Regions from separate parts of the Bacteroides sp. OM05-10AA genome, predicted to be linked through region 1. Evidence: riboswitches for the same ligand, from Rfam matches in the RefSeq annotation. Region 1 holds a riboswitch; each other region holds the start of a gene.

Region 1 (8,640 bases):
AGAAATTTCCAGAAACATATAATTCAATTTCCCGGAATGAATACCTTCTTCGTTCTCCTTATACTTCTTATTAGCATATTGCTTCGATTTCTCGAAAGTCAATAGCGACATTTCATTCTGCGACTTACCTACCATTGTGGAGTCCAGCTGTTCATCCGGAAAAAAGTCATCCAGATCGACATCACCAATCATTGTTGTTTCCAGGAAGTTCTTATCTGTATGTGAATTATCGGTATAGTACCCCACAAACATGTGTCCCGGCGTACGTACCAGAATAGGATCGATATTTATAGCCCGAAGCAGTGATGCAAACAGTACGCTACCGTCCACACAATTAATCTGCGAAGATTCCAGTGCATCATCAAACGTACGAACCCGTTGCGAGAAAACAACATTGCTCGAAAGGCTGGTGTTGGAAACAGAACTGTAACGGAATTTACGTTTCTGCAATATATTCCAAAGAGCATACACCTGCTTGTCCACCGCCCCTTTAGCCTTACTCTGATAGCCAAGGAAGCGATTGACAATACGAGTATTCAATGCTTCGCGAAGCAACTGGTCAATCATCGGATTCTCTTCATTGACATAGGCAGCGAAGAAAATACTTGTATCATGGAATTTGGTTCCATTCGATACATACCCCAACAGACATTCATTGATACTGCGCACAGAGAATGTACGCACCCGTTGCCCCAAATCCTTTCCATTCATCTCGACAGTAATAGCCACACTTACCGGTTCTGCCTGCACCTCATTTTTCAGAGCTTCATAGTTCCAGATGATATCAGGATAAATCGTATATTCCGTTCGAGGCTTGTTTAGTACAAATTCCGACACCGAACGGGAGAAAAAAGGCGTTTCAGCCACTTCAATCCGTACCCGGCTATAGGCTGTCTTCGACTTCACCCGAACAGCAATACACGATTTCGGATTCCCCAAATAATTTGAATCCGACGGAACAATCACCTGCGCATCAGTAGTGGCAACAGACAAAATCGCTGAAGGAAATATATTCCCGCCCAGATCATCCACAATCTCAAAACCGGAATTGAATGAAGTATATTTAAACACAGACATACCGCCAAGGAGAATTAACAGTACCACCACAGATCCTATTATTTCCTTCCGATGCCGTTTTAAGTCAATTTTTATCATTGTTTGTAGTTTCTATAATCAAACGTTTCTATTGTATCTCGCTAACAAAGATAACAAATAGTGAGCGGTTTTTCCTCTTACAATCAACAAAAACTTCCATATTCCTCATCAATTCTCGGAATTCCCGGAATGTAACACGATTGTAACGTCTGTTTCATCTGCCCGTAACAAAGTCTCCTCATCTTTGCAAAGGATAAAATAAAAACGTAACTTTGTCATATCACATTAATATATATATCTTATGAACGATTACCGTATTCTAGTTGTCGACGATGAAGAAGACCTCTGTGAGATTCTGAAATTCAATCTTGAAAACGAAGGTTATGAAGTTGATACTGCAAACTCTGCTGAAGAAGCAATGAAGATGGACATCAGCAGCTATCACTTGATTCTCCTCGATGTGATGATGGGAGAAATCTCCGGATTCAAAATGGCGAACATCCTGAAAAAAGACAAGAAAACAGCGAAAGTGCCTATTATCTTTATCACAGCAAAAGATACCGAAAACGATACTGTGACCGGATTCAACCTGGGAGCAGACGATTATATTTCAAAACCTTTCTCGCTGCGTGAAGTCATCGCCCGTGTGAAGGCCGTATTAAGACGCACAGTAACAACGGAAACGGAAAGAGTCCCCGAACGCCTAACTTATCAGTCGCTCGTTATTGACATCACAAAGAAAAAAGTAAGTATCGACGATGAAGAAGTACCATTAACCAAAAAAGAATTTGAGATCTTGCTTCTGCTGGTACAGAATAAGGGACGTGTATTTTCCCGTGAAGACATCCTGGCCCGCATCTGGAGTGACGAAGTGTACGTGCTCGACCGTACCATCGACGTAAACATCACCCGTCTGCGTAAAAAGATTGGGGTATACGGCAAATGCATTGTCACCCGTCTCGGATATGGATACTGTTTCGAAGCTGAATAAATAATTATGCCGAATTAAATAGTTATTATGAACCTGCCTGTAACTCAAAAGCATTTTCTTTCTTTTAGCCGAAAACTTTTCCTTTCGGTTATTTCACTATTCCTGGTATTTGCCATTTGTTTTATTGCGTACCAGTATCAACGTGAACGGGAATATAAAATAGAACTGCTAAACACCAAACTGCAAGATTACAACAGCAGGCTCTACGAACAACTGGAGAATCAACCTCTTGACAGTGAGATCATCAACGGTTATATCAATAACCATATCCTGGAAGACTTGCGTGTAACCCTTATTGATGCTCAAGGAAATGTTGTTTACGACAGCTATCCAAGTCATAATAACCAGATGGAGAACCACCTGAACCGTCCGGAAGTACAGAAAGCCATAAAGCATGGCAACGGATATGATGTACGCCGTACTTCCGAGACAACCGGAGTTCCCTATTTCTATTCGGCCACTCATTATAAAGATTATATTGTCCGTTCGGCTTTACCTTACAATGTCAGCCTCATCAACAACCTGCAAGCAGACCCGCACTATTTATGGTTTACCGTAATCGTGACCTTATTATTAATGATTATCTTCTACAAATTCACCAACAAACTGGGGACTTCCATCAGTCAGCTCCGTGAATTTGCGATGCGCGCTGACCGGAACGAGCCTATCGAAATGGCTATGCAATCCGCTTTCCCGCACAACGAACTGGGAGAAATATCACAGCATATCATTCAAATCTACAAACGACTGCACGAAACCAAAGAAGCTCTCTACATCGAGCGTGAAAAGTTAATTACCCACCTTCAAATCTCACACGAAGGACTAGGTATATTTACTAAAGACAAAAAAGAGATTCTTGTCAATAATCTTTTCACCCAATACAGCAACCTGATTTCAGACTCCAACCTGGAAACAACAGAAGAAGTCTTTGCCATCAGCGAACTGCAAGAGATTATTCATTTTATCAATAAGAACCAGCAAGAACGTTCGAGAGGAAAAGGTGAAAAACGAATGTCTGTCACCATCAATAAGAATGGACGGACATTTATCGTAGAATGTATCATCTTCCAGGATGCCAGCTTCGAGATTTCCATCAACGACGTTACCCAAGAAGAAGAGCAAGTAAGACTTAAACGCCAACTGACCCAGAATATCGCCCATGAGTTGAAAACTCCCGTCAGCAGTATCCAAGGGTATTTGGAAACCATTGTCAGCAATGAAAATATTCCACGCGAGAAGATCAACGTATTCCTCGAACGTTGTTATGCACAAAGTAACCGTTTAAGTCGGTTATTACGCGACATCTCCGTACTCACCCGCATGGATGAAGCCGCCAGCATGATCGACATGGAACGGGTAGACATCAGTGTGTTGGTAGGTAACATCATCAACGAAGTATCGTTGGAGCTTGACGAAAAGCATATTACAGTCGTCAACTCCTTAAAGAAGAGTATACAAATCAAAGGAAATTACTCACTACTATATTCCATCTTCCGTAATCTAATGGATAATGCCATTGCATACGCCGGAAGTAATATCCAGATCAATATCAACTGTTTCCGTGAAGATGAGAATTTCTACTATTTCAGCTTTGCCGACACAGGTATTGGAGTATCTCCCGAACATCTGAATCGTCTCTTCGAACGTTTCTACCGGGTAGACAAAGGTCGTTCACGGAAAGTAGGTGGAACAGGACTGGGATTAGCTATTGTGAAGAACGCCGTCATCATCCATGGTGGTAACATCTCCGCCAAGAACAATCAGGGAGGCGGACTGGAATTTGTATTTACATTGGCAAAGGAGAAGTAAAATCAAGAGTTATCCTGCAAAACTTGTCTAATCAAAAAACGAACAGAAAAGAACGCAGCAAAATAAAAGGAAGAAAAATTCTTTGAATAAAGTAGAAAGGGCATTATCTTTGCCACCAATGTAATCTACATAAGTTCAATGTAATAATTGTTAGTTATGAAAACAAACATCTATATTCTTCCAGCTATATGCATCCTTTGCCTTTGTGCCTGCAAAAGTGGCAACGCTTCCAGTCTGAACAAAAATGATGTAATACAAGACACCATTAAAACCTTTACATTGCCTGCCATCCCCCCAATGATGACAGCCCCTGAACAACGGGCAGACTTTCTGGTGAAACATTATTGGGATAACGTCAACTTCGCCGACACCAATTACATCCACCACCCCGAAGTGACCGAACAAGCTTGGGCGGATTATTGTGACATACTGAATCACGTTCCGTTGGAAACTGCACAAGAAGCCATGCGGAAAACAATCGAACAAACGAATGTAGACAAAAAAGTATTTACCTACATCACCGACCTGGCGGATAAATACTTATACGACCCCAACTCCCCCATGCGTAACGAAGAATTCTATATTCCCGTATTAGACGCCATGTTAGCTTCTCCCTTGTTAGAGGAAATAGAAAAAGTACGTCCTAAAGCCCGCCGGGAATTAGCACAGAAAAACCGTATCGGAACCAAAGCCCTGAACTTCAGCTACACATTAGCTTCCGGCGCACAAGGCTCCCTCTATCAACAGCAAGCCGACTATATCCTCCTATTCATCAACAACCCCGGTTGTCATGCCTGCACAGAAACGATAGATGCCCTGAAAAACGCACCTATCATCAACCGACTTTTGGGACAAAAGAAACTAACAGTCCTCTCCATCTACCCTGACGAAGAGTTGGACGAATGGAGAAAACACCTGAATGAATTCCCCAAAGAATGGATCAACGGATACGACAAGAAATTTTCCATCAAAGAACAACAACTATATGATTTGAAGGCTATTCCTACCCTCTACCTTTTAAACAAGGAAAAGATCGTGCTCCTAAAAGACGCCACCGCACAAGCTATCGAAGAATACCTAACTAATGTTGGATTAGAGTAAAAACGGTACAGAAATGAACTAATTCATTTCTGCACTGATTGCAATTATTCCCTTTATGTGCTATAATTATTCCGGAGTTATACTAAATATAATCACTCCGGATACATATATTTATTCGTCGGACTATAGTCCGACGCAAAGTTGACTATAGTCTTTCTTTCGAAGCACTATAGTCCAACGAAAGGTAGACTATAGTTCGACGAATTAATATATGCATATAGAGATATTATTTTCTACAGAATTGGAATGTAAATTTAGTACTTGAATTCCTTGTCTAAAACATTTGATTCATATCGGTGCAGTAAGGAACAAAATAGGTGGATATCGCTGCATCCACCTATAAAAAACTACCAATTATGTTTCAATAAATCTGTTTCATACGTCCAACGTTGGACATAGACAAGGATACTTTTTAAAAGCTAATCTTATATCAAACAAATAAAAAAAGGCGGGCAACTCAATACCCGCCTCTAAAATCCGCTAATTTGGTAAATTTTGTAATAAGTGGCAGTCTCATTTACAAAAATACAAAAAATATCGAAGAAAACAAGTAAGAAGCAACAAATAATCGGTCCTTGCACGGCTCCTCCAATCTCGTTCTTTTTGGTTCTTTTTCTTTCGTATCAAGACAAAAGAAAAAGAACATCCCCCAACTTGGAAAAAACAAATAAACTCCCTATCTTTGTCGCGCATTGGTTTGCGACTCCCATGCGGGGGAAGCAATTAAAAGGGAATCAGGTGTAAATCCTGAACAGTCCCGCTGCTGTAAGTTCCATGCATGTTACAAGCAATTCACTCATTGCCACTGGAGACTAATCTGGGAAGGCGTTTGTAACAGGAATAAGTCAGAAGACCTACCATGCAATTATGTTTCACTGCTTTCGAGGAAAAAGCGTTGAGTCTAATGAACCGGACAAGTCGTCTATCATTTCATTCATCACTCTAATTCAGAGAAAGTGTGTTAAAACGAATAAACTCTGCCAAGTTTATTTATGCGTGTCCGGTCGAAGGGATTTCGCCCGGACACTTTTAAATAGCAACAGACAGAAAAAGAACTAAATGAAAGAGAGAACATTTAAGAAAATGATCTTTGCAGTATTCTGCTGCCAATTCTTATCCATACCACTTTTTGCACAACAGCAAAAGGTAGATACGACACATACATATTCTATTCCTGAAGTAACTGTATCAGATATCTATCAGACTCGCGAAGTACGTTCTACCGCTCCCCTGCAAGTATTCTCCAAAGACGCTCTGAAAAACCTGCACGCCCTGCAAGTATCCGACGCAGTGAAACACTTTGCCGGAGTGACCGTAAAAGACTACGGAGGTATTGGCGGACTAAAAACTGTATCCATACGAAGCCTGGGAGCACAACATACCGCTGTTGGCTATGACGGAATAGCCCTAACCGATTGCCAAACGGGACAAATCGACATCGGGCGTTTCTCACTCGATAACGTAGACAGACTTTCTCTAAACAACGGACAAAGCGATAACATCTTCCAACCTGCCCGCTTCTTTGCGTCAGCAGGCATCTTGAATATCCAGACACTTACCCCACAGTTCACAAAAGACAAAAAGACCAACATAGCAGGAGCTTTCAAAACAGGTTCCTGGGGATTAGTCAATCCCTCCCTCCTGCTGGAACAACAATTCAATAAAACATGGAGCATGTCAGTCAATGGCGAATGGATGTCTTCTGACGGACATTATCCATATACACTGCGCTATGGAAGTGCAGAAGGAGATCTGTCCTCACGTGAGAAACGGAAGAATACAGACGTACAGACATTCCGTGCTGAAGCCGGACTTTACGGTAACTTCTCCGATAAAGAACAATGGCGGTTGAAAGCCTATTACTTCCAGTCCTCCCGGGGACTACCCAAAGCTACCACTTTCTACAACGACCATTCTACCCAACACCTGTGGGATAAAAACACTTTCATACAAAGTCAATACAAGAAAGAATTCAGCCAACAATGGGTATTCCAAACCTCTGCCAAGTGGAATTGGAGCTATCAACGTTACCTGGACCCCGACACAAAGAACTCATTAAAGAAAACAGAAAACAGCTACTACCAGCAAGAATATTACCTTTCCGCTTCTGTACTATACAGACTGTTGAGCAACCTCTCATTCTCTCTTTCCACAGACGGAAGTATCAATACCATGAATGCCGATCTAAACAACTTTGTACATCCCACGCGCTATTCATGGCTAACGGCATTCGCCGGCAAATACGTGAATGACTGGTTAACAATCTCCGCATCCGCATTGGCAACTGTTATCAATGAAGATGTAAAGAAAGGCGGCAGCGCCGGCAATCACCGTAAACTAACCCCTTATGTAAGTGCCGCATTCAAACCTTTTCATAATGAAGAATTCCGTGTACGCTTCTTCTATAAAGACATTTTCCGCCTGGCAAGTTTCAACGACTTATATTACGAAGAAGTAGGAAACACACAACTAAAGCCGGAAAAAGCCAAACAATACAATATCGGACTGACATACAGCAAGAATGTATGCCCGTTCCTACCCTATTTGTCAGCAACCGTCGACGCTTATTATAATAAGGTAACAGATAAAATCATCGCTTACCCTACCAAGAACCTTGCAGTATGGAGCATGAAAAACCTGGGACAGGTTGACATCAAAGGCATTGATGTTACAGGAAGCCTCTCCCTCCAACCTTGGGAAAAAATCCGCATCAACCTCTCGGGTAACTATACATACCAACGAGCATTAGACGTTACCCCACCCGATCCAAATACGTATGAATCAACATACAAACACCAGATAGCCTACACTCCCCGCGTCTCCGCTTCGGGGCAGGCAGGTATCGAAACACCATGGATCAACCTGTCTTACTCATTCCTATTTTCAGGAAAGCGTTATGCGTTGGGACAAAACATTGCCGAAAACAGATTAGATAGTTATAGCGATCACAGTATTTCTGCAAGCCGTGATTTCCTGATAAGAAAAATCACCACCTCTTTCAGCTTGGAAGTACTGAACCTGATGGACAAGAATTACGAGATTGTGAAATACTTCCCAATGCCCGGACGATCTGTAAGAGCAACAATAAAAATAAGATATTAAATATTATAAAATAAGATATTGACGTGAAAAGGAAATTAATATATATATTCTGGTGCTGGCTGTCATCGATCTTGTTATTCATGGCATGTGATGACATGGAAGACAAACCTTTCACATCAGGCATTATGGGTGATCCGACAGAAACGGGTACCGCTGAATTATATGTATTATGTGAAGGGCTGTTCAATCAGAATAACAGCTCATTGGCACGTTTCTCTTTCGGTAATCAACAAATGGTTCGTGATTACTTCAAAGCAGTCAACCACCGGGGATTAGGAGATACAGCCAACGATATGGCTATTTACGGAAGCAAGGTATATGTCGTAGTCAACATCTCCAGTACAGTAGAAGTGATAGATTTTCGTACAGGAACCTCATTGAAACAAATTCAGATGCAGGCAGAAAATGGGAGTTCCCGCCAACCACGCTATATCGCTTTTCATAAAGAAAAAGCATACGTATGTTCCTATGACGGAACCGTTGCGCGTATAGACACAACTTCCCTCTCCATAGATGCCATCACATCAGTGGGACGTAACCCT
Region 2 (8,640 bases), on a different contig from region 1:
GATGATGAGCCATACCATCAATAATGACGTGTTTCATCACTTGATCTTCTTCATCATATTGATTCGCTTCAGTATCCAGATAGCTATAACCTCCTGTTAGAGTCAGTGATTGGACCGGTGTCCATTTGGCATTCACATCCACCCCATAAGTACGGGCATCATCCATGTTCTGATACTGGCGTACACGGGCAGGATCATAGGTAACAACCAAATCACCCGGAGCCTGCGAAAGAGGAATAGTGACTAGAGTTATCATATTATCGACCCAGTTACAATATCCCGTGACATTGATACTGAAACGAGTTCCATTATATTCCAGTCCACCGGAAACATAACGGCTGGTCTGTGGATCCAACTCCGTATTTCCCAGATTCAATGAGATTATTGACATCTGACGGATATAACGGTAATGCAATTCTTTCAGTGTCGGTGTCTTGAATCCTTCCGAATAGGTAGCACGCAGATTAAAAGCTCCTAACTTATAAAGTGCCGATACTTTCGGAGTGATGCGCACACCAAAGTTCTGATTCACTGTCAGTCTCCCTCCCGCTGTGATATTCAACCGTTCAATAGGCGTCCATTCATCCTGCGCATAGAAAGAGGTCGTATAATCGGATACCTGATCTTTTTCATCCAGTCGACGGGGAGCATCCAGCCAATTGATTTCCGTATCAGTACCCACACTCAAACGATTGAAGTATGGCAGATTGAATATACCTTTCAACTGCAATAACAAGCGGCTTTGATCGCTTTGCAATCCTTTATCACCGGGGAAATATGGAAAACTGATCTCCTTGCCACTATCATCATACTCCTTATCCCAAGTCTCGCGAGTGTACATATAATAATAAGCATGACTATCATAGTTGACGTCCAGCATAATGCTATTGCTATTTTTCAGCTTCAACTTACCTCCTGTCGCAACAGAAGAGTTACGATAAAGGAAATCATAAGTCTTATAGTCAGGCACTCCGCAAGGACGATATATCCGTTTGCGATAAAAGCTACCGTCAGCATAAAGGCTCAAATCCTTTGTAGCCTGATAATCGAAACGCTGTGCCACTTGCCAGTCCGTGTAGCGATTTACAGTCTTATTGATGGAATTGGTTATAGGATATTCATAACGGTTCGGATCTTCATAAGTTGTATTCTGCCATCCGTCTGAATGCTTCAGTTGGAAATTAGTGGAAGAAGTAAATTTACCAACCTTGAACTGTACGGTATTCGACTGCCGGAATTCTCCATACGATCCGCCGCGACTTGTATTTTCTATCAAAATATTTTCGCGGTGTTTCTTTAATATAATATTCACCACTCCTGCAATAGCATCACTTCCGTAAAGTGCCGAAGCAGCTCCTTTCACAATTTCAATACGTTCAATACGAGCCGGATCGATCAAGCCCAGATTATTCTGTCCACCTACATCACCATGCATCTTCTTGCCATCAACAAGGATTAATATATAACCATTGCCGAGTCCTCCCAATTGCATATTGGCTCCCATATCACCAGCACTAAAATCAAAAGAAGCACACAGTCCGCTCAAAATATCTTCCAAGGTAGCCCCTGCATAACTATCCAGCATTTTGCGGCTAATCACTTCCGTCTGCACAGGTGCATCTTTCAGATAGTGTTCCGTTCCCGTACCTGTCACCACTATTTCAGGAATCGAATCCTGCATGGCGACATTGCTCTGTGCACTTACCTCTGCGGATAAAGACAACAAAACAAGTCCTGCTAACCATATTTGTCTCATTCGTTTCATCTACCTTTTATTATCATTAAAGAGAAATAAGGAAATTCCCTTGCCAATATATCTTTCTTATCACACGTATAAAATTCCCCGTCCGCTCCCACATTCTCGAAATAATGACAGACAAGTCCTTCCTCCAAACTTATAAAATGCTTCACTTCCTCCTCACACTGCGATAGTTTCATCACTACCGCCACTTCACTACCGGAAGCAATCCGGCTGAACAGTTCCCTGTCCACTTTTCCCGGACACACCGTCAACCGTTCTTCCTGTTCCACAATGGAAAGACCGATGGAAGCCGCCGCTGCAATAAAAGCCGGAACACCGGCAATCTGCTTGATAGGTATCCCCGCTTTTTTGAGCCTTCCGACCAAATAACTGGTAGAAGAATAAAAACCGGCATCTCCTTCAGCCACTATCGCCACACATAAACCTTCCGAATACAGGCTGACTATTTCTTCAAAAACCTTATCGTAAGCCTCATAAGCCATCTCACGCTTCTTACTCATCGGCAATGTATAGCGTCTGATAGCTTCTTTCTTTATCTTCAATTCTTTCAGAAGAACAGAAGACCGGGAACGCGCATTTGTTTTCGGACAAAAAATAGCATTTGCCCGACATAGTGTAGCACCTCCTATCAAAGAGATAAGCCCCGCTTCACCCGGACCTAAAGAAACGATATATACCGGTTTCAAATCTTCCATCTCTCTTATCGATTATTTCTTATCCTTATTTTCTAAAACGAATCGTCAGGCTTGCATAGAAAGCTCTTCCCGGTGTAATGGTCGAATAAGGTTTCTTCGTATTCCAGGGACGGTCGTCTACCCAGTCGAACAGGTTCTCAACACCCAAACCGGCATTCAGAATGAAATATTTCAGATTGAATGTATGTCCTGTATTCAAATCCCAAAGCATAAAACCGGATGAATCATAGTCATACGTTTCGGAATATCTCTTTCCCTGTCCGCGACCAACCATATTGATGTTCAGTCCATACAATCCCCAGTTCTTAGACCATTGCGCATTTACGTTTCCTGCATACTTGACACTTTTGTCAATCGGTTTGTCCGTTATCAGATTTCTTGCATCCAACAGCGTATAGCCGGCTCCCAGATTGAATCCAAGTCCCAGGTAAGCATTTGCATTTACATTCACCCCTTTGATTCTCACTTTATCGATGTTGTCACGCTGGCGCACTTCATCATAATCACCATATTGTGCAGCTTCTTCATCGCTCAAAGTACGGTAATTAATCATATCCGTCACATTATTGACAAAAGCCGTTGCTGATACAGAAAAACGGGAATGAGTATATTCCAGATTCAATGAGAAATTCTTGCTTTCTTCCGGTTTCAGTTCCAGATTTCCGATAGTATAGCGATTGGTAGTCTTTGCCAGATCCGTAGCGTAAATTTCAGAAAGAGTAGGCGTGCGGAAACCTGTTGCAAAAGACAATCGACCACGGAAACCACCCTCCCTATACATAATAGAAGCTGTCGGAGTGAAGTGATCCTCAAATGTTTCATTATAAATGTAACGCAATCCCACTACTGCTTGCAGAGATTCGGCAATCGTCCACTCATCCTGTGCATATAAAGCCATGGTGTAGAGCGTCTTATTAGAGATATTGTCCGATTCACTTTCCAGCTTTTCATCCAGATATTCCAATCCGGCAGACAGTTTGTTCTTGCTGTTCACCTTGATAATACTCTTCACATTTCCCCGGTAAAAATATTGTTTCTTACGGGTTTCCTTATCTCCAATCTTAAAGTCACCGCTTTCCTGAATATAGTCATAAGCCGATTTGTAATTGTCCGAATAGAAATCGGCATCGATATATGCTTTCTTATTCACAATATACTTCATACCGAAACCATACGTATAATTCTCATGATACATATTATATTTATATTCCGTTACCGGACGGTCATTCAGGAAATTATAGTACGAACCCTGTGCATACAGCGTTGTCTTATGATTCAGAGAATAAGAGAAACTCTGGTTGACCGTATTCGAATGATAACCGGTGAAAGCCTGTTTATCGGTAGGATCCAGTTTCACTTCCCCTTTTTTATTCACCGTTTCGGTCATCGGATGAAGTTTCCAGCCATCCGACTGTTGGCGTTGGTAAGAAGTATACGATGAAAGTTTGCCAACATTCAAATCCAGATTCACAGCTTCCGAAAAACGTCCGTGGTCACTCACCTTGGTAGTACTCGATGCGTCAATCTTGTTTTTGCTATCATCCGTGATGATATTAATAACTCCACCAATGGCGTCACTACCATACAGCGCAGATGCCGAACCGTTCAGTATTTCAATTCGTTTCACGTTTGCCATGTTGATGCGCATCAACGCATCATCGCCAATCAGTTTCCGTCCGTTCACTAATACAAGGATATAATCGCTATTCAAGCCATTAAGCACCATTTCCGTTCCCATACCGCTGGTAGAGAAAGAAAAGTTAGAAGTGAGTTTGGTAAGAGCCTCCTCAAGATTCGTAACATTGGCCTCCTTGATATCTTTGGCAGTCAATACATTTACCGGGATGGGACTATCCACCATCCGGCGATGTGTTCCGGTTCCGGTCACTACCACCTGGTTTAAATTGTTATGACTTTCCGTCATGCGTATCACGACGTCATTTACACTCTTTGAAGTGGAATACCGTTGCGGTTCATAATTGAGATGTGATACTTGCAGGGTTTGTTTGCCATCAGGCAATCCCTTGATTATAAACTCTCCTTTTGCATTCGTAGTTCCCCCCTGCAGACTATGGTCCACCCGAATATTCGCTCCGACAACAGGCTCTCCGGTTTCAGAATTCAACACACGCCCCTTGATTGTAACCTGAGCGGACACAACACAACATACACCGACCAACATGGTGGTCAAAATAAGTTTTTTCAACATTTTGTGATTATGCTTAAATTTCTATAGTTTATGTTCTTAGCCCCGAGAACAAGTTAACTATTGTTTCTTCCTTAGGCAGGTTTCCTGACTTCATCCTGAAAGTTCGCCTTCCCGTGCATCCGGCACAGTGGCAGTAGTAAAACTTTCAATAGATGGATGTTACAGTAGCGGGCACTGCTCCGGATTCACACCGGATTCCCTTTTATGTTCAATCGGACGATTGAAAACATCACCTAAAGTGCCGCAAAATTACTACATTTAATTTGTATCTCATAACATATCTAAAAATATTTTTAGTAACACGAAATTTACACTACCTCTCAAGGAAAGAAACTGATTATTATTGTACTTTTGCAACATTACCCCAATTAATTATTTTCAGGATGGAAAAGAGCGTTCAGACAGCAATTATTTTAATCTCCGAGTCAAGTCTGCCCATAGCCAGGAATATAAGCAGAGAGTTAGCAGAATCCGCCATATACCTCAAAGGAGAAGCAGAGGGATGCGAAACAATCACCTCGTACAGCGGGTTTATGAAAGAACATTTTTCCGATTTTAAAGCAATCGTTTTTATCGGTGCACTCGGCATCTGTGTGAGAAGTATTGCTTCCTGCATCCGGAACAAATATGCCGATCCGGCAGTGATTAACGTTGACAGTACCGGACGTTTCGTTATCTCCGTACTGTCCGGACATATCGGAGGCGGCAATGAACTGACACGAATCGTTGCGGGAATCACCGGAGGGGAAGCCATCGTCACCACCCAAAGTGATAATCAACAGTTGTGGGCGCTGGATACGTTTACCTCCCGTTACGGATGGAAAACTTCGGCAACACCGGCTTCCATGAATCAGGCTATTTTTCAGTTTGTGAATAAACACAAGACAGCCCTGCTGCTTAGTGTCAAGGATAAAGGGACGGACGAACTTGAACAGAGCCGTCCGGAACATACAGATATCTATTATAGATTGGAAGAAATACCGCTGGCGGAATACCAATTGCTCATCACTGTTGGTCCGTGGGAATATGACACTCCTATCCCGACACTGCAGTTCTATCCACCCGTGCTTCATATCGGGGTAGGCTGCAAAAAAGAATGTTCTCCACAAGGAGTCTGCATTTATATGAAAGATGAATTATTGCGACACCATCTTTCTCCACTTGCAGTGAAAAGCATTTCAACGATTGAACTGAAAAAAGACGAACCGTTGATTGCAGAATTACATACGCAGTTCTCAAACAGTGAACTACATATTTATAAAGCCGAAGAACTGGCAGATATCAGCGTTCCGAATCCCTCCGAAAAAGTGAAAGAAGTGACAGGCGTTGATGGGGTGGCCGAAAGTTCTGCTATCCGTGCCTCCGATTACGGCAGATTGCTGATGGAAAAGCAAAAAGGAATACTATCCGAAGGAAATAATTTCACCTTTGCCATAGCACTTTCTGCTGATAGTGACCGCAACAACGGGCATATCGAGATTGTGGGGGCCGGTCCGGGCGACCCGGAATTAATTTCTGTAAGAGGCAAGAGAATGCTGGAAAAGGCAGACCTCATTCTTTATGCCGGCAGTCTGGTGCCACGCGAACTGACGTATTACGCCAAACCGGGCGCTACCGTTAGAAGTTCGGCAGACATGACATTGGAGGAACAATTCACCCTCATGAAGTCTTTCTATGACAAGGGATTGTTTGTGGTACGTCTCCACACAGGTGACCCGTGTATTTACGGAGCTATTGCCGAACAAATGGCATTCTTCGACCAATACGGAATGAGGTATCACATCACTCCCGGCATTTCTTCTTTTCAGGCCGCAGCAGCAGCCCTCAAATCACAGTTCACCATTCCTGAAGAAGTGCAAAGCATTATACTCACACGTGGAGAGGGTCGGACACCGATGCCCGAGAAAGAAAAACTTCATTTGCTGGCGCGCTCGCAAAGCACGATGTGCATCTATCTAAGTGCTGCTATTGTGGAGCAGGTACAGGAAGAACTCTTGCAAGCCTACTCTCCCGAAACGCCCGTAGCTGCCTGCTACAAACTCACTTGGAAAGAAGAAAAGATATATCGCGGCAAGCTGAAAGATCTTGCTCAAATTGTCCGTGACAACCATCTGACTCTTACTACCCTGCTTGTAGTCGGTAATGCCATCGACCACCGGGAGGGATTATCCAGACTATATGCTGATGAATTCAAACATCTTTTCCGCCCATGATACTGATTTTCGGAGGAACGACGGAGGGACGCACTGCCGCTGAAACCCTCGATGAAGCAGGACAACCCTTTTATTATTCCACACGTGGCACCCTTCAGGAAGTCACGTGCAGAAATATGACGCGACTGACCGGCAACATGGATTCAGAAAAAATCATTTCTTTCTGCCGTGAACACGACATCCGATTAATAATAGATGCCGCCCATCCATTTGCGCAACAACTCCACCTGAATATCTTCCTCGCGGCAAAAGAACTAACCATCAAGGTAGTGCGCCTGGAACGTATCTATCCGAAATTATCGGAGGAAATCATTTGGTGTGATGACTTCGAAGATGCCGTCGCCCGTATGAAACAGGACGGTATAGAGAAACTACTGGCTCTCACCGGCACTCAAACTATTGCCAAGCTACAAGGTTTCTGGAAAGAGCATGGCTGTATCTTTCGGGTTCTGGAACGGTCGGAATCCGTAGATATTGCCATAAAGGCAGGATTCCCCAAAGAAAAACTAATTTTCTATCAACCCGAAGAAGATGAATCACTCCTTTTTAAGCAACTTTCCCCGCAAGCGATTATCACGAAAGAAAGCGGCAGTTCGGGAGGCTTCACCGAAAAAATAGAAGCTGCTCTGAAAAACGGAATCAAAATTTATGTGGTCCGCCGTCCTCCCCTGCCCGAGGGTTTTATTACAGTAAATGGGAAATATGGATTGAGACGGGCTGTTGAACTAAATGTACCGGGATTTTATGCCCTAAGAAGTGGATTCACTACCGGAACCTGCGCAACAGCCGCAGCCAAAGCCGCTTTACTAGCATTGACAGAAGAATGTTTTGAAGAAAAAACGGAAGTGACATTACCGGATGGAGAAAGGATCGTCCTACCTATATATAAGGTAGAAAAAACGGATGAGAATACCGCCACTGCCAGTGTCATCAAAGATGCCGGAGATGACCCGGACGTTACCCACGGACATCAGATTGTAGCCACTGTATCTTTTTCCGATTCTCCCGGCATACATTTCCTGCAAGGAAAAGGGGTGGGAAAAGTCACACTCCCCGGATTGGGATTAGCCGTCGGTGAACCTGCCATTAATTCGACTCCCCGGAAAATGATCGTCAATGAGCTATCCTTACTTTATGGAGGAGGGCTGGACGTAACTATCAGCGTTCCCGAAGGGGAAGCACTGGCACTGAAAACATTCAACCCGAAATTGGGAATTATTGGAGGGATCTCCATTATCGGAACTTCGGGTATTGTGAAACCTTTTTCTTCGGAAGCATTCGTCGATGCCATACGCAAGGAAGTGGAAGTGGCCTATGCAGTTAATACAGAACGATTGGTTATCAATTCCGGAGCCAAAAGTGAGAAATTTGTCCGAAGCCTCTATCCGAATCTTCCTCCACAGGCTTTCGTCCATTACGGAAACTTTATCGGAGAGACATTAAAAATAGCAGCAGAGACTGGTTTTCAAAAGGTAAGCATGGGGATTATGATAGGAAAAGCGGTAAAACTGGCAGAAGGACACTTGGATACTCACAGCAAGAAAGTGGTAATGAACAAAGACTTTTTAAAAGAAATAGCTATTCAGTGCAGCTGTTCAGATGAGACTTTAGCATTGATCGAACAAATGACGCTTGCCCGCGAACTATGGGGAATACCAAACAAGAAAGATAAAGAAATCTTGTTCAACAAGTTGGTACAACTATGTCATATACACTGTACACCACTTTTTCCCAAAGGAGAGCTCGCCATTTTATTAATCA
Region 3 (8,640 bases), on a different contig from region 1:
TAACACCCACTTGTACTTTGATAAAATCAACGTACTTCAGGTTTGCGTCCTTACCGTCGAAAGTTACAGCATGGGATATCTTGAAATGATTGTCAGACGGTCCGGCATTATAGTTGTCATCATCTGTCAGACGATCAATGGCGCTGAAATTATCAGCATATCCCCATTCATAACTATCATTTACCCAATAAGTACCATTACCGGATTGATCGTAATTACGCTCTTTCAGGCGAGTACCTCGCAAAGTATATTGTTTCTCCTTTACCCAGGCGGGATAATAATAATCTTGCCGGTGAAAAGCGCCCAGATAATCAATAGACCCACTTTGACCATGATTGTCTGTCCATGGGGTGGGAAGCTGAATACCGGTTGGTTTATGATAGGTGACGGCATAATCCTGCCAGGTTTCGGCTTTCCCATATTCGGATCCGCGCAATTCATACCAAGTGTCATTAGGTAACCCATCACCATTTTCGTCCTGCATTACCCATACAATTCCCGGTTCTGACGAACCATCAAAAGCATTTCCTGTAATAGCGATGTTGTAATCTCCATCATTCACGATGCTATGATCGAATCCAACGATGATGTATCCACCGAATCCGCCTAGGGAAACATAAGCCGTCTGATTGATTCGTTCTTCTGCATAGGTACAGGCTTCTGCCATAGTTGTTGTGGTATGGTTCTCATTGATGAATTGACCGGGAGCCGGTAAATATTCATATACTTTGTTCATTGATGCAGAACTTGTGGCGCTAATCTTGCGCTGGTATGTTCCTGCGGGAGGGCAAACATTGATTTTTAATGTTTGCGTAGCGAGTATATATGAGTTCCTCATTTCTACCTTTACCGTGTGTTCTCCCTGCTGCCCGGATGTAAACAGATAAGTCTCATTTTCTCCGGATTGCACTTGTTCATTGTCCACAGTCCATGTATAGACTGCATCCAGTGCATTATTCACGTCAACCGGTTTGATACGGATAGTTCTGCCGACTGACATGTTATATTCCGTTTGCAGGAATGTCCAGCTGAAATCTACTTGATCCGGTGAACAAACTTCTACTTTGAAAGTTACTTCGTCATCGCCATCTTCATTGTGAGTAGCAAAACGAACCTGATATTCGCCAAGTTCGGTTGTGGGGAGAGTACAGGTTAATTCGCTCGAAATATCTTCACCGTTTATTTGCCAGGAGTAACTGGTTTCCAGAAAAGAATCTACTATGGGTGTAATGGTTAGTTCAGAGCCTTGAAGCACTTTGAAACCTTTGTCGGCATCCGCAATAGAGATAGTCGGTACATCAAGTTGAAAGACATCGATACGTATCTCTTTTTCTGTTGTCCCTCCGGCATTGGTGGCAGAAATCAGAATGAAATACCTGCCTGCTTCATCGGCTGAAAATGTCAGGGTGGAAGCGGTACAGATACTCTTTCCATCTATTGTCCAGTTAAAGGTCGTTTCCGAATCGGTATTTTCATAAACAGGAGCGATGGTTATCTCTCGACCAATTTTTGTTTTATAGATGGGGGATTCTTCTTTCAGGGTAATGACAGGAGCGGAAAGAAGAGGAGAGTCCTCCTCTTCTTTCACGCATGATACTAATGCTAACAGAACAAATAAAAGAAGTATAATATGTTTCATTAGAATCTCACTGCTACGTCATCATAAGCAAAATAGGCGGGTTGGCTGAAACCATATCCGTTATCATTACTTCCAGTGACATTAAAGTCTATTTTGACCACTTTGCCTAATGCGGATAAATCCCATTTTGTCCATTCAAGTATATTACCTTCGGCTCCAACCAGATAAAATTCCGGACGCGCAGCTACTTCATTTCCATCTTCATCATAACCGATAGCAACCAGTTTCACCCAATCATCTTTGCCTGCGGGTGCGGTCAAACCGTTACCGTTGGCCACACAGTTGGCTAGGTAGGTCGTCATAGTCACATACATGTGGTCAACTACACGAGCAACTCCGTCTCCAAAGTAAATATAGGGTAATGGACCGTTAGCATATCCGGAATTGTCTGCATAGCCGTAATGTACGCAGAAGTTTTTGGAACCATTATGTCCTCCAAAACCTGTTTTTGCATCCTGATAATAAACCGCTAGTTGGTGCTGGAAGTCTCCATGAGTAAGGTCCATATCCAGATAATTGGAAATTGCGTGTCCGCCACCCCAGTATTGGTAATCACCCCATCCGTTAGGAAGTTCGGAAGCAAGAAAAGTATTGTTTGCATCACTCCAGTTATAGAGTTGGTTATTCTTAGGATAAAGTAGTGAGCCACCATATTGTTGGCTGTCAATTAATGATGACCAGTTTCTTTCTCCTACCATGTTAGCATCACCTTTATAATCAACATCCTCGAATGTCAAGAAGTGTGCTTCACGCACTGCTCTTAATTGCATTTTTATTACTTTACCGAAAGCTTTGGACGGAGTGACAAGTATTTTAAGTTCACCATCTTTGACATCATCACCTGAAACTGCCGGAGCTGTGATTCTTAAGTCTTTATCATTAAGAACCGCTGTCCATCCTTGCGGAATAGCAATTAATGTTGCGTCGTCTATATTGGCAGTTGTAAGAAGATACGTCCTTGTTTCATTAGACGAGAACAAGGTATAATCTCTATTGGCAATGTCAAATGTATATGCTTCCCCTTTGGGCAATGTGAACGACGTTCCATCTGCAAGAGTAACTAGTACATGATTGTCATTAACTGTAACAGATTTGAAGAAAGAGTCTCCGTCTTGTCCTTCCGCTTTCACAGGTTTGCCGTCTGTTCCGTTAATACGTTTGGCTCCTTCACCTGTATCAACGGTCCAGTATCCGTCACTGTCAACTCCCATAACTGGAGTTGTACCTGTCACTTTTAACTTGTTAGTTGCATCCGGCAGCCATTCTGTAGTACCGTTGGTAGTAATGGTCCAGTAATATATTCCGTCTTCGTCAGCTTTCACTCCAATCACAGGAGCATCTGTACCATTCTTTCCATTTTTTATAGATACGGTGCTTCCATCACTGAAAGTTAATGTGTAGCCATCAGATGTCTGTTCCGTGTTGGTGATTACTTTCCCTTGATTTAATGCGTCTACCAAACTCTGTAAAGTTGTAATTTCAGAGTTCATTTTCTTGACTGTTGTTTCTAGTGTTTCTACTCGTCCGTCGAGATCATTGACTTTATCCCAGAGATCATCGTCATTGTAGCAACTGCATACCGTAACGACAGTGAGCAGTAAAAATAGAATTTTCTTCATTGCTTTTGTTTTTAATTAGTAATAGTGATATGAATTATTGAATCTCTTTTAGTTTCTTATCTGTAAAGGCAATATGTGCCGGAATATCCCCCGTGATGACTGACCATTTCTTTTTTCCATCCCGGGAGAAACAATATAATGTGCCGGGAGTCACATAGTCTTTGGCATCGGTGACGAAGAATTCACCTGTTTCCGGATTGATTGCTATTCCATAAGGTATCTTGATAGATTTTTCCGTACCATCTGTAATAAAATTGCGGGTATCAGTTTTCTTTGTTTTTGTATTATAAATAGCGTAAGAGACTGTCCAACTGTTGGTGTAATAACTCCATTCTGTACTGTATACATACAGTGAATCTCTGCAAATGGCCATTTCTGTATTGGGAAGAAGCGGTAATTCTTCGATTACTTTATCGGTATTGGAATCTATTACAAATGTTTCGGAGTAAGTGTCATAATAATCTCCCCGGGATGAGACATAAATATTTCCGTATTGGTCTAATTCCATTCTATGCAAATTGATTCCCACATCAATGGTTTTGATAACTTTGAATGTGTTCAAGTCGATGACGGATACCGTACGGTCATAATTAGGTACGCGATATCCGCCGGAGTTGGCTACATAGAGTTTGTTGCCCACAATCACCATTTCTTCCGGCTGGTAGCCGACCACACAGGTATCCTTGACAGTCAGTGTGGTAGTGTCAACACGTGCTACATACCCCAGTCTGGCGTTAGGATCTATTTTGACAGGGCCTGCATACGAACTGACGTATGCATATTTATCTTTAAAGACGATATAACGGCAATTAGGTATGGAAATTTGCGTGATGTGTTTTGCTGTTTCTACATTCATCACTTCTACGAAATGAGAACAGTTGATGATGGCATATAACTTATTTCCATAGATTTGGATATCATTTCCCACATCCCCCAATTCTTGTACGACTCCCGGGTTCCGTTCCGCATAGATATTCTTATGATAGATACCGGTTTCGTAATCAAAGTAATCAAGGGTAGCCTTGTTGCTTCCCATATTTCCTTCATTGAGTAGAAAGAAACCTTTGACAGAGGTACCGCTTACTCCGGGGGTAACTTGGTTGGGAGTTGACGGAATAATGCGTTCATCTTCGCGACAAGAAGTCGACAGAAGAACAAAACAGATAATGATGGATAGAACAGATATTCTCATAACATGACGTTTAATTTGATTTTAAAACTTGTACCGGGCATAGGATAGCATTGCACTACATCATATTGCTGATTGAAGATATTATTAATTTCTGCCGTTACACGTATTCCCGTTTTCCCCCATTGAAAAGTTTTAGATAGGGAAAAATCGTGGGTATACCAGGGCTGTGCGTAGTTCTCCGGGATATTGGCGACTGCTTCATAACGTTCACCTGTATAAATGAAACTATAGTTACAGGACCATGTTTGGTAACTTCCATTGAGGATGATGGAACCTCCATGCCAAGGTATATAAGGAATCTGGCCTCCATACCATTCACTGGTAGGATCGGTAAAATCCTGTGCCTTTTGATAGGTGTAATTGAAGAGAGTGCTAAGTTCCACCTTTCCGAAGCCCCATTCTCCTCGTATGGCTGCGTCTAATCCCCGAATTTCCACATGTCCGAGATTAATCATAGTCCAACGGAACTGGTTGGAGGTAGGCATGGCAATGATTTTATCATCTACTTCATTATAGTAACCATCTATTTGTAAGTCCAGGCTTTTCAGCCAATGGTTATTCCAGGTGTGAGAGAAAGTGATACCCACATCGTATTGAGTGGTATATTCTGGTTTTAAGTCCTTATTGCCTATAAAAGTATAATACAAATCATTGAGAGTCGGCATGCGAAAGACTTTCTTATAAAAGGCCCGTACATTCAGAGGGAGCTTGGTCAATGGTTGCCAGGTGGCTATGACAGACGGAGTGTATTTGTTTTTGGTGCCTGCATTGGCTCCTTTGGTACGTGTATTGTCGTCGACATGAGTATATAACAGGCTCGCCTGCAACATGAGGCGGTTGAAGTCAAAGGACGTGGCAGCAGAAGTCAGGATTGTATTACGGGTTGGATAGACAAAATCTATGAGATCGGCCCGTAATGTATTCCATTGAAAATCGTTGGATAATGACATACTCCACCAGGGATAGATGGTGAATAAATGGGCGGCCGAAGCATAGATTTCTTGCTGTCGGTAGTGATTGTCTACATACATGGTGGTGACATCCAGTCTGGGATCGGATAAATAGTGGAGATAGTCATAAGCATATTTTCCGTTGGCTAGCAGACTGTACCAAGGCTTAAAATAGTTTTGAAAAGATCCTTGCACAAACAGATTGGTATCCCATTGCCGGTCCTGATGGCGAAACTTACCCGGTTCTTCTCTTACCGCAGCTCCGGGGTATCCCCGTTCCGAGTTGTATAGGTATGCTTTGGCTTTCCATTCTCCTTTGGGGACTTTTCCGAAGAATGCATTCTCCAAACGTAACATTCTTACGTCTCCATTTTGACGAACAGCTGTTGTGTCGTAACCATCTTTCTTGGCGTATGTGAATTTATATCGTCCTGATGTATACATATACTCCGTACTGATGGAACTGCTTATTCGTTCGTTGAAACGGTGTTCCCAAAGTAGTGACGGATTGATGGTGGAGAATGAACCGCCTTTCACCCCGATGTTCAGATTGTTTTTCTTTTCCCCTTTGAATATGGGCTTTCGTGTCTGCATATATATGGCACTTGCGGAACTATAATCTTTGGCAGGTTGGAAGATGGCACTTTTTTGACCATTATACAGTGAAATGACTTCCATATTATCTAATGAAAACCGGCCTAGATCGACGACTCCATTTTGCGCATTTCCTAATTCAATACCATCATAAAATACTCCGACATGATGACTGCCCATACTTCGTATATTGACGGTTTTTAGTCCTCCAATACCTCCGTAATCTTTTATCTGTACTCCGGAAAAGTAGCGCAAAGCATCAGCAACGGAGTAAACATTGAGCTTCTCCAGTTCTTTGCCGGACAGAATCTGTACAGGAGACATCTTTTTTTGCATCCGGTTGCTGTAGATAGTAACTTCTTTGAGTTTGAGAAGTGTATCAGACAGAGAAGTCTGATGCCGAACCCTGGACTGGGAAATGGCCGGTAATGTGGTAAATAAAGATAGAATCAAACATAATATCCACCGTAAATGGATACAATGCTTATGGTATGAATGGACTTGAATAGAAAGCATGTCTTTTATTTTATAGGTATAAAAAATCCGTTTGTTCAGATCTGAATTCAATCTACACAAACGGACATATAGCTATTATACCAAATAAAAGATAATTGCTTATTTTCTATTTGACTACTACCCGAAATCCCGCAGGTGTAAATCAGAGCATCAAGGCAGGTCTTCTGACTCATCCCATTTTGCAACGCCTTCCCAGATAAACTATCCAGTGACTTTCGTGTTGCAATTTTGCTCTCTGATTACAAGGAGCGGAGATTTACAGCAGCAGGTTCTGTTGCCGGTTTACACGGCATTCCCTTTTCATTCCTTAACAACGTGAAAGTTGTTCAAGGAAACCTTAACGGCACAAAGTTAGAAAGTTTTTATTAATTAGTTTGTTTTATTCTAAAAAAATATCCCACTGACCAATAACAAATATTCCGGCATCTGATTCTGTTTTCCCCATTTGTTAATAATCAATTGGATGGAAAAAGGATATATTAATATGTTATCCCAACGACAGAATCAATATTTGTGCCGTCAATACTCGCAGAAACATGGTGAGCGGATATACCGTAGCGTAACCAACGGCAGGTGCATCACAGGAGGTCAGGTCATTGGAGTAAGCCAATGCCGGCGGATTGGTAGTAGAACCAGCCAGAACCCCGATAAGCGTGAAATAATTCAGCTTGCAATAATACCGTCCTATCAATCCTGTAATCAGAAGTGGCAGGATGGTTATAATGACTCCGTAGCCTACCCATACATATCCTCCGCCATGAATGACTGTGTCTACAAAGCCTTCGCCTGCTCCCAAACCTACGCAGGCGAGGAAGATGGAAATACCGATTTCACGAAGCATCAGGTTGGCACTCATGGTGGTATAAGTAATCAGCTTGTATTTCGGACCGAAACGGCTAATCAGGATAGAAACGATGAGCGGACCGCCTGCCAATCCTAGTTTCACAGGTTGTGGAATTCCGGGAAATGCGAAAGGAAGACTTCCCAGAATACATCCTAAAGCGATACCTATAAAGATAGGAATCAGGTTCGGATGATTTAAGCGTTTCATGGAGTTGCCAAGTACTTTCTCTGCATGGGCAACAGCCAGTTCGGAACCTACAATGGTGACACGGTCTCCCATTTGTAACTGTAATTGTGGAGAGGCTACCAAGTCTACTCCCGAACGATTGACGCGGGTGATGTTTGCTCCGAAGTTATTTCTGATTTTGAGTTGTGAAAGCGTTTTCCCGTTCAATTCCGGTTTAGTAATCAGGATACGGCGTGAAATGAGCTCTTTGTTCAGTTGTTCCCATTCCATTTTGATTTCCTTTCCGAAGAATACAGTGATTGCTTCCACGTCAATCGGGGTAGAGATCACTAATATGATATCCCCTACATGTAGGGTTGTCTCGGAATTAACCAATTCGGTTTCTCCACCTTCGCGGTGTTTGATGCGGGAAATGACAAATTTACGGTTCAGTAACGGGCGGAGTTCTTTAATCTTGATACCGTTTACCGATTCGTTTCTCACCTCGATGGAGATAGGGCGTACAGTAAGTTCCTGAAGATGTCCCAGACCGACTTCTGCATCTTTTTCTTCTTGAGCAGTATTGATGCGCAGGAGATATTTCAAAGCAAGCAGTGAGAGGATGATACCTACTACACCCAGCGGATAACTGACAGCATATCCTAAAGCAATTTCGGGAGCGTCTATACCATTCAAATCACTGTTGGCCTGTTGTGCGGCTCCCAGTCCCGGAGTGTTGGTGACGGCTCCGGACAGAATACCTACCATTGTGGTAATCGGAGTTCCGGTGGTGAAGTGCAGGATGATAGTAATGGTTACTCCTAATACTACTACTAGCATGGCCAGCATATTCAAGGTGAAGCCACCCTTTTTGAATGCCGAAAAAAAGCCGGGCCCCACTTGCAAACCAATTGAGTAAACAAACAGAATCAATCCGAATTCTTTTAGAAAGTGGAGCAGGTGTTCGTCCAGATTCATGTTGAAATGGCCGAATACGATTCCGACAAAGAGTATCCAGGTAACTCCCAGAGATACTCCCCGCACTTTGATTTTTGCAAGGATGATTCCAAACGCTATGGTTAGTGACAGAATCAGTACGGAGTGTGCCACTCCGCCGCCCC

The links. A riboswitch is a leader RNA that binds a small molecule or an ion and turns the genes downstream of it on or off. The one in region 1 is predicted to bind cobalamin.
Region 2: it holds a riboswitch for cobalamin, as region 1 does, so the genes downstream of both, DXB58_RS12295 (TonB-dependent receptor) here and DXB58_RS02970 (TonB-dependent siderophore receptor) in region 1, are expected to answer to the same signal.
Region 3: it holds a riboswitch for cobalamin, as region 1 does, so the genes downstream of both, DXB58_RS12345 (TonB-dependent receptor) here and DXB58_RS02970 (TonB-dependent siderophore receptor) in region 1, are expected to answer to the same signal.

What each region holds. Positions count from the first base shown of each region.
Region 1 covers NZ_QSUR01000003.1:67,565-76,204, reverse strand. The annotation lists gene DXB58_RS02990 (hypothetical protein) at 1-1,155, opposite strand, end outside; gene DXB58_RS02985 (response regulator transcription factor) at 1,397-2,086, shown strand; gene DXB58_RS02980 (cell wall metabolism sensor histidine kinase WalK) at 2,114-3,895, shown strand; gene DXB58_RS02975 (DUF5106 domain-containing protein) at 4,052-4,996, shown strand; cobalamin riboswitch at 5,673-5,873, shown strand; gene DXB58_RS02970 (TonB-dependent siderophore receptor) at 6,056-8,098, shown strand; gene DXB58_RS02965 (YncE family protein) at 8,122-8,640, shown strand, end outside.
Region 2 covers NZ_QSUR01000013.1:107,872-116,511, forward strand. The annotation lists gene DXB58_RS12285 (TonB-dependent siderophore receptor) at 1-1,765, opposite strand, end outside; gene DXB58_RS12290 (precorrin-2 C(20)-methyltransferase) at 1,762-2,457, opposite strand; gene DXB58_RS12295 (TonB-dependent receptor) at 2,483-4,666, opposite strand; cobalamin riboswitch at 4,723-4,918, opposite strand; gene cobM (precorrin-4 C(11)-methyltransferase) at 5,050-6,879, shown strand; gene cbiD (cobalt-precorrin-5B (C(1))-methyltransferase CbiD) at 6,876-8,640, shown strand, end outside.
Region 3 covers NZ_QSUR01000013.1:123,755-132,394, reverse strand. The annotation lists gene DXB58_RS12360 (PKD-like domain-containing protein) at 1-1,639, opposite strand, end outside; gene DXB58_RS12355 (PL29 family lyase N-terminal domain-containing protein) at 1,639-3,258, opposite strand; gene DXB58_RS12350 (DUF5074 domain-containing protein) at 3,293-4,450, opposite strand; gene DXB58_RS12345 (TonB-dependent receptor) at 4,447-6,510, opposite strand; cobalamin riboswitch at 6,647-6,865, opposite strand; gene DXB58_RS12340 (putative transporter) at 6,998-8,640, opposite strand, start outside.